One region of the Bradyrhizobium sp. HKCCYLS1011 genome, then DNA from elsewhere that is predicted to be linked to it. Evidence: riboswitches for the same ligand, from Rfam matches in the RefSeq annotation. Region 1 holds a riboswitch; the other holds the start of a gene.

Region 1 (4,448 bases):
CGGCGCGCGGTAGCGCGTCGAAACCGGCGGCGGCCTTCTGAACATCCTCGGAGAAATCCGCCATCTCCTGCACCTGGCGGATCTCGATGATCTCGTTGTCGGATGCCGGGCATTTTTTGGCCCAGGCGATCGCCTCCTCACGCGAGGCGACGTCGATCATCCAGTAGCCGCCGAGCACCTCCTTGGATTCGGTGAACGGACCGTCGGTCACGACCGGCTTGCCGCCGGCAAACGAGACCCGGGCGCCCATCGACGGCGGATGCAGGCCGTCCAGCGTGATCAGCACGCCTGCGTCCTTCAGCGCCTCGTTGTAGCGCATCATCGCCGCGACACGCTCGGGATCGAGCTGAACGTCAGGCGGCGCCGCCTCATAGCCGAGCGGAATCATCAGCATCATGAATCGCATCGTCACCTTCCTTTTTGACTTCGCGCCTCGACCGGACAATCCGGCCGTCCTCAACAAGACGAACCGGCGGTTGCCGCACCGACAGTGCCCGCAGAAAATATTTCGCAAGTCATTGTGTTTGGCAGGACAACGCATCGCCCGGCAGCTGCGCAACCACGTCCGGCAGGTGTAAATTGCTCATCGTGCCAGATGGGAGCCGTGGGTACCAGCCGGAACCCGGTCTTCCCTGCGCCTCTCTGAGTGGGAGGCGAAGATTTTCGCAAAGCTCGGCGCAAATGCTCCGCGGGGGTGCCCTGGGACGCCGTATGCTGTTCGAGACGTAAACCCGGAGACTCAGGCCGTGACGTCGCCAAGCCTTCCTCTGTCGTCCCGGCGAAGGGCGGGACCCATACCGCGGATTCTATCGGATAGAAGCAAACTATCAGTCATCGTCTAGCAAGGCCGGTGGTTACGGGTCCCGGCGTTCGCCGGGACGACATCGGAGATTGCCGAAACAACTCGCGCCCCGGAATGACGTGGGACTACCGCGCCTTCCCGGCCCGACTGAGCAAGAAGATCCCCTGCTCGCCGAACATGTTCCAGAACCACCAGGGCATATTGAAGCGCAGCGGGCGGGCGTAGGAGTCGAGCGCCACCGCGCGCTCCATCTTGACGTTGATCTCGTCGCAGAGCTGGACGAAGTCCTTGATGGTGCAGAAATGGATGTTGGGCGTGTCGTACCAGGTCGCCGGCAGGTTCTCCGTCCGCGGCATGTGGCCGCCGATCAAGAGCTGCAGGCGCATGCGCCAGAAGCCGAAATTCGGAAACGTCACGATCGCGCGCCGGCCGATGCGCAGGAGATTTTCGAGCACCGCCTTCGGCCGGCGTGTCGCCTGTAGGGTCTGCGACAGGATCACGTAGTCGAACGCGTCGTCGGGATAGTTGGAAAGGTCTGTGTCGGCATCGCCCTGCACCACCGCAAGGCCCTTCGCGACGCAATGGTTGACGCCCTCGCGCGACAGCTCGATGCCGCGTCCATCGATGCCGCGGCTCTCCAGGAGCTGCAAAAGATCGCCGTCGCCGCAGCCGACGTCGAGCACCTTCGAGCCGCGATCGACCATCTCGGCGATCAGGAGATGATCAGGACGATAGGCGAGCACCTCGCGCGCCGCCGCGCCGTTCAACGGCAGGACCTGTTGCAGCGACATCATCACTCTCCCGGCTCGTTCAGCCCGCGCGCCTTGCCCGCGGATTCGAGGAAGGCACGGGCGATGTCGAAGAATTCGGGTACATCGAGCAGGAAGGCATCATGCCCCTTGTCGGTCTCGATCTCGGCAAACGACACCCGTGCGCTGGACGCGTTGAGCGCATGCACTAGCGCGCGCGATTCCGCGGTCGGAAACAGCCAGTCGCTGGTGAAGGAGACGACACAGAAGCGCGTCTCGATGCCGCGGAAGGCTGCCGTCAGCACACCATCATGATCAGCGGCGATGTCGAAATAATCCATCGCGCGGGTCAGATAGAGATAGGCGTTGGCGTCGAAGCGCTCGACAAAGGACGAACCCTGATAGCGCAGATAGCTCTCAACCTGGAAATCGGCGTCGAAGGAGAAGGTCGGCAGCTCGCGATCCTGCATGCGGCGGCCGAACTTGCGATGCAACGCGGCGTCCGAGAGATAGGTGATGTGCGCGGCCATGCGCGCCACCGCGAGCCCGCGATGCGGATGCACTGCCTTGTCGGCGTAGCGGCCGTGATCCCAGTCCGGATCGGCCATCACGGCCTGGCGACCGAGCTCGTGGAACGCGATGTTCTGCGCCGAGTGGCGCGTCGCGCAGGCGATCGGCAGCGCCGAGAACACCCGCTCCGGATAGGCCGCCGTCCACTGCAGCACCTGCATGCCACCCATCGAGCCGCCAACAACAGCAAACAGCGTATCGATGCCGAGATAGTCGACCAGCATCGCCTGCGCGCGCACCATGTCGGGGATGGTGATGATCGGAAAGTCCAGGCCCCAGACCTTTCCGGTCGCAGGGTTAAGCGAGGCGGGGCCGGTCGAGCCCATGCAGCCGCCGATGACGTTGGAGCAGATGATGAAGTAGCGGTTGGTGTCGAGTGGACGGCCCGGGCCGACCATGGTCTCCCACCAGCCAGGCTTGCCGGTCATCGGATGACGGTTGGCGACATGCTGATCGCCGGTCAGTGCGTGGCAGACCAGGATCGCATTGGACTTGTTGGCATTGAGCTCGCCATAGGTCTGGTAGGCGATCTGGAACGGCGCGAGGTCAACGCCGCAGTCGAGCCGCAACGGCTTATCAATGCCGAACTCAGCGACCGGCGAGCTCGGATGATCGACCTCATGCGAACGCTCCTGCGGCGGGATCGCGCGCCGCGGCGTTTTCGATTTGGGCGTCAGGCCTGTCATGTCTCTGTCCCCGGCGCTTGCCGAGGCTCCCGAACCACGTGACATATCAGGCCATAAAAAACCCGGCCTGAACTTGGGTTCGGCCGGGATCGAAACTGTCCCCGGCCTGTTTAGCGAGTTTTTTAACGTGGCTGCAAGCCGGCCGGCTCAAATGACCACGGAATAGGCATTAACCTAGTCCCGCGCACGACCGACGTCAAGGCGAGCGATAGTTAACGGCATCCCGCTGACGTTGCAGCTGTAGCAATTCTGAAAGCCAAGCAGCGCGGGGTAAACTTGGTGTTGCGCGGACCTCATCGATGGGACAGAACGACAAAGGCCTGCCGCGCAGCAGGCGTTGCATGCAGCCTAGAGATTATCGCGCGATGCCCGAGACGCCTCCCGCCCCGCCCTCTCTTGCCGATCTGCGCAAGGAGATCGATGCGATCGACGAGCAGATGCATCAGCTGTTGATGAAGCGCGGCGACATCATCGATCGGCTGATCCAGGTGAAGAAGACGCAGGAGGTCGGCTCGGCCTTCCGCCCGGCGCGCGAAGCCGACATGATGAAGCGCCTGGTTCAGCGCCATCGCGGCATTCTGCCGCTCGATACGGTCGAGAGCATCTGGCGCGTGATCGTGTCCACCTTCACGTATGTGCAGGCGCCGTTTTCCGTGCATGCCGACGTCTCGGTCGGCGAAGCCGCGATGCGCGATTCTGCGCGGTTCCATTTCGGATTCCTCGTGCCTTATGTGGCGCATTTCAGCGCCCAGGCCGCGGTCGAAGCGGTGGCGAAATCCAAGGGCGATCTGGCGCTGGTCTCGGTGACATCGGGGCATACGCCGTGGTGGATCGCGCTCGAGCCGGTCGGCGCGCCGAAGATCATCGCCCGGCTGCCATTCCTGGAGCGCGCCGATCATCCGGCGGCGCTGCCAGTCTTTGCGATCTCGCGCGTAGCCGACGATGCGCTGCTGCTGGAGGTCGAGACCTGGAGCATCCGCGTCTCCGGATGGAATGCCCAGGTCGCGCGGGCGCTATCGCCTCTGGCCGACATCGTAACGGTGCCGGATACCGCCTTCGACAGCGCCGCCCTTCTGGTCTCGATCGAGGCCCCCTCGAGCCTCGAAAAGATCAGGGCAGCCCTGATCGCGGCTGGCGCCTCGGTGCGCTCGACGGCCCTCGTCGGCGGCCATGCAAAGCGCTATACGGTCCCGAGCTAGGGCCTGAGCCTCTGGCCGCCCTGTTACCTTCCGGAGTCTTGAGATGTCCCGCCCCGTGCCGAATCCCGGCATCCTCGATATTGCGCCCTACACGCCCGGCAAGAGCCCGAAGCCGGAGCCGGGCCGCAAGGTGTTCAAGCTTTCGGCCAATGAGACCCCGTTTGGGCCGTCGCCGAAGGCGATCGAGGCGTATAAGAGTGCGGCTGGTCATCTGGAGGACTATCCCGAAGGCACCTCCCGGGTGCTGCGCGAAGCGATCGGCCGCGCCTTCGGCCTCGATCCCGACCGCATCGTTTGCGGCGCCGGCTCCGATGAGATCCTCAACCTGCTCGCGCACACTTATCTCAGCCACGGCGACGAGGCGATTTCGACCACCCACGGCTTTCTGGTTTATCCGATCGCGACCATGGCCTGCGGCGCTAAGAACGTGGTCGCAGCCGAG
Region 2 (4,448 bases), 510 kb from region 1:
GCGACGTGCCGCTGTTTGATCGGTTCGCCATCATGCGGCAATGGAACGAAAATGGCGATTTCGACCTGTTCAATCCCACGCACGGGATCGAGCTCGCCAAGCAGGTTCACGACTGTCTCGGCAAGGCGCTCTCGAAACTCATCATCGATGCGGCGCAGCTTGGGCCGGTCGCGCAGCAGAACTAGGATGTCTCGGTTTATGACGTTAACGAGTTGTCACCGCGTATTTCGAGGACTGGCGCTTCCGGCTCTCATGGCAATCGCACTCGCCGTGCCAGCATCATCGCTCTCAGCACAGACTGCGGCGCAAGCCGCGCCGGCCTCACCGCCCGCAGCTGACGCGCCGGCATCGCCGCTAACCGAGTTGCGATCGACGATCGGTCATGCTGCAGCGGGCGATCCGCAGAAGCCATCGGCACCACAGGTCGCTGCGGTGCATCAGGGCGCTCCGGCAGGCAGCACGGCAGGCACGCAAGGCGTAGCTCAGCAGCCTCCCTCCGCGCAGCCTGCTAATTCCACCGTGCCGAAGAGCTTCACCGAAAAGGCGCTCGACAAGGTGAAGCAGGTCGCCAAGTCCGCGGGCGACATCTTCAACCGGGTGCCGTGCCTGCCGCCGAAGGGCGGCGCGAAATCGTTCGGCGCGCTGCCACATGTCGCCAACAAGCTCGCCTCCGGCCTGCCGGTCGTGATCGTCGCCTTCGGATCGTCCTCGACGCAGGGTTACGGATCGAGCGGTCCGGAATACACCTATCCGAACCGCTTGGCGGCGCAGCTGCGCCGGCAATATCCGATGGCCGATATCACCGTCGTCAATTCAGGCATTGGCGGGGAGGATGCGCCTGAGATGATGAAGCGGCTGCAGACCGCTGTCATCGACCGGCATCCGGACCTCGTGATCTGGCAGGTCGGCACCAATGCCGTGCTGCGCAATCTCGACCCGACCGAGACCGCCAAGATGGTCGATGACGGTGTCGCGAAAATCCAGACCGCAGGCTCCGACGTCGTGCTGGTCGATCTGCAATATTCGCCACGCGTGATCGAGCGGCCCGAACGGGCGAACACGATGATCAAGCTGCTCAGCCACATCGCCGAGCTGCATCATGTCGGCATCTTCCCGCGCTTCGAGGTGATGCGCGACTGGCACGAGCGGCAGTCGATTCCGATCAACGACTTCGTCATCTCCGACGGGCTGCACATGAACGATTGGGGCTATGCCTGCTTTGCGCAGCTGCTCGGCGACGACATCATCCTCTCGGTGGGCCAGGTCAAACTCGGCGTCAACCTGCCGACCAACGTGCTGACCTATCGGCCGATGTGACGCCGAAAGCGGCATCCCGGGGCGGCACGCCAGCACGCGAACCCGGGATTTCGAGAGGCGAATAGGAAATAGCCCGGCAGCGAGTAGCGAATGAAAGACTCTATTCGCTACTGACTACGCGCGGCGAAAGCTCACGCTTTCGCCAGGGCCGCATCCAGATCCGCGATCAGGTCGTCGGCATGTTCGAGGCCGGCGGAGAAGCGGATGAAGCCCTCGCTGATGCCAAGTTCGGCGCGCACCTCCGGCGACAGCCGCTGATGGGTGGTGGTGGCAGGATGGGTCACCAGCGTCTTGGCGTCGCCGAGATTGTTGGAGATCCTGGCGAGCTTGAGCGCGTTGAGCGTCCGGAACGCTGCCGCCTTGCCGCCCTTGACCTCGAAGCCGACCAGGGTCGAGCCTGCGCGCATCTGCTTCTTCACGGTCGCAGCCTGCGGATGGTCCTCGCGGCCCGGATAGATCAGCCGCGAGATCTTCGGATGGCCGGCCAGCCAGTCGGCGATCTTGCCTGCCGTCTCGGTCTGCGCGCGCACGCGCACCGCAAGCGTCTCGAGGCCCTTCAGCAGCACCCAGGCGTTGAAGGGCGACATCGACGGGCCGGTCTGGCGCATGAAATTGTGGATGTGCTCGGCGATGAAGGCTTCCGACGACAGGATGACGCCGCCGAGACAGCGGCCCTGGCCGTCGATGTGCTTGGTCGCGGAGTAGACCACGACGTCAGCGCCGAGCGCGAGCGGGCTTTGCCAGAGCGGCGTGGCGAAGACGTTGTCGACGATCAGCCGCGCGCCATGGGCATGCGCGATCTCGGCGATGGCCCCGATGTCGAGCACGTCGAGCGTCGGGTTGGTCGGGCTTTCCAGGAAGAAGCTCTTGGTGTTCGGCCTGACCGCGCGCTGCCACTGGTCGAGATCGAGCCCGTCGACCAGGGTGGACTCGATGCCGTAGCGCGGCAGCAGGTCTTCCACCACGTAACGGCAGGAGCCGAACATCGCCTTGGGGGCGACCATGTGGTCGCCGGCCCGCAAGGGCGCCAGGATCGCGGTGGTTACCGCGGCCATGCCGGTCGCTGCGGAGCGGGCGGCCTCGGCGCCCTCGAGCTCGATCATGCGGCGCTCGAACATCGCCATTGTCGGGTTGGAATAGCGCGAATAGATGAAGCCGGGTTCCTCGCCCTTGAACCGCGCCTCGCATTCCTCGGCGGAGGCGTAGACGAAACCCTGGGTCAGGAAGAGCGCTTCGGCGGTCTCGCCGAATTCGGAGCGCAGGGTGCCGGAATGCACCAGCCGGGTCTCGGGGCGATACTGGGTCAGCGAGGGGGTGGTAGTGGACGCCGGAGCGGACTTGGACATATGACCTCCATCGTGACCATCTCGGCGATGGCCACAATAAAAAACCGGCCTGGGAGAACTCTCCTCATGGCCGGGATCACATCTGTCCCCGGCCTGTTTAGCGATTTATTTAACGTGGCTGCAAGCCGGCCGGCTCAAATCACCACGGGATAAATGATGCTCTTAATCGTCGGCGGCCTTTCCGTCAAGGCGGCCATCGGATAACGGGGAAGAGGCACAATATATGGACCTGAGGTCCGGTATCGGACCGCAAGGAACAGTGAAGTGATCAGGTCAAGGGATCAGGTCTTGTCGTTCTCGCTCGCCCCCGACGCCCATGGCATCCTGCCCGATCGCATGATCGCGCAGATGGCGGACGCCGGCCTGATCCTCCCCGCATACGACTTCGTCGAGAGCCAGATCCAGCCGGCCAGCCTCGACCTGCGGCTCGGTGACATCGCCTATCGGGTCCGCGCGAGCTTTCTGCCGGGGCCTGACGCCACGGTCGCCGAGCGGATCGACGAGCTGAAGCTGCACGAGATCGCGCTGGCTGACGGCGCCGTGCTGGAGACCAACTGCGTCTATATCGTGCCGCTGTTGGAAAGCCTGGCGCTGCCGAAGGACATCGTCGCCGCCGCGAATCCGAAGAGCTCGACCGGGCGGCTCGACGTGTTCACGCGCGTGATCGCCGACGGCACAAGGCGGTTCGACATGATCGGCGCCGGCTATCACGGCCCGCTTTATGCCGAGATCAGTCCGAAGACATTTCCGGTTCTGTTGCGCGAGGGCTCGCGGCTGTCCCAGGTCCGCTTCCGCCATGGCGAGGCGGCGCTCTCCTCCATTGAGCTCGACGCGCTGCACCGGGCCGAGCGGCTGGTTGATCGCGACGACGCCGATCTGGTCGGCGGCGTGGCCGTGTCGGTGGACCTGTCCGGCGAGAGCGCGGGTGGCTTTGTCGGCTACCGCGCCAAGCGCCACACCGGCGTCGTCGATATCGATCGCCGCGCCGGCTATCCGATCGAAGAGTTCTGGGAGCCGATCAAGGCGCGGCCGGACCGCAGCCTCATTCTCGATCCCGGCGAGTTCTACATCCTCGCGTCCAAAGAAGCCGTCCAGGTGCCGCCGGACTACGCGGCGGAAATGGTGCCGTTCGATCCTCTGGTCGGCGAATTCCGCGTCCACTATGCCGGCTTCTTCGATCCCGGCTTCGGCTATGCCGGCGCCGGCGGGCTCGGCGCCCGCGCCGTGCTGGAGGTGCGCTCGCGCGAGGTGCCGTTCATCCTCGAGCATGGCCAGATCGTCGGCCGCCTGGTCTATGAGAAGATGCTGGCGCGGCCCGATGCGCTGTACGGTCAGCGCATCGGCTCCAACTATCAGGCGCAGGGCTTGAAGCTGTCGAAGCACTTCCGGCTGTGAGCTGCGCCTGCGGCGGCGCACTCACATCCGACGACGACGCGCCATGAACTCCGTCACCAGCCGCCAATGTGCGCCCTGGTCGGCCGAGCTCTCGCCGCGCCAGAGAAACGACGCCTCCGTGATCTCGCGAAAGCTCCAGCGGATCAGCCGCCCGTTCTCGTCCGTGCCAAGCTGCACGATGTCGGGCCCTTCGGCGCGGCCGATCATCTGCAGGAAGATCTGGCTGACGGGATCGGACCATTGGATGCGCCAGGCATCAAGACTGGTGTCGTAGATGCGCAGCGTCGTGCCGTAAGGGCCCGGCAGCGCCGGATCTCGCTGCCCGCGGGACGGCACGATCCAGACGTCCTGGATCGCGCGCCCCTCGAGCACCCATCCGAAATGCCACTC

What was found. Region 1 has a riboswitch for S-adenosylmethionine ahead of metX (homoserine O-acetyltransferase MetX). Riboswitches for the same ligand answer to the same signal wherever they lie in the genome.
Region 2: it holds a riboswitch for S-adenosylmethionine, as region 1 does, so the genes downstream of both, ACQR1W_RS05620 (O-succinylhomoserine sulfhydrylase) here and metX (homoserine O-acetyltransferase MetX) in region 1, are expected to answer to the same signal.

Annotation. Positions count from the first base shown of each region.
Region 1 is NZ_JBNPTT010000002.1:724,819-729,266, reverse strand. Features, by position in the region: gene ACQR1W_RS07920 (YciI family protein) at 1-406, opposite strand, end outside; gene ACQR1W_RS07915 (hypothetical protein) at 396-578, shown strand; gene metW (methionine biosynthesis protein MetW) at 928-1,593, opposite strand; gene metX (homoserine O-acetyltransferase MetX) at 1,596-2,807, opposite strand; SAM riboswitch at 2,897-2,976, opposite strand; gene ACQR1W_RS07900 (chorismate mutase) at 3,173-4,006, shown strand; gene hisC (histidinol-phosphate transaminase) at 4,050-4,448, shown strand, end outside.
Region 2 is NZ_JBNPTT010000002.1:217,458-221,905, reverse strand. Features, by position in the region: gene ACQR1W_RS05630 (SGNH/GDSL hydrolase family protein) at 1-185, shown strand, start outside; gene ACQR1W_RS05625 (SGNH/GDSL hydrolase family protein) at 199-1,317, shown strand; gene ACQR1W_RS05620 (O-succinylhomoserine sulfhydrylase) at 1,449-2,663, opposite strand; SAM riboswitch at 2,740-2,819, opposite strand; gene ACQR1W_RS05615 (2'-deoxycytidine 5'-triphosphate deaminase) at 2,952-4,058, shown strand; gene ACQR1W_RS05610 (hypothetical protein) at 4,080-4,448, opposite strand, start outside.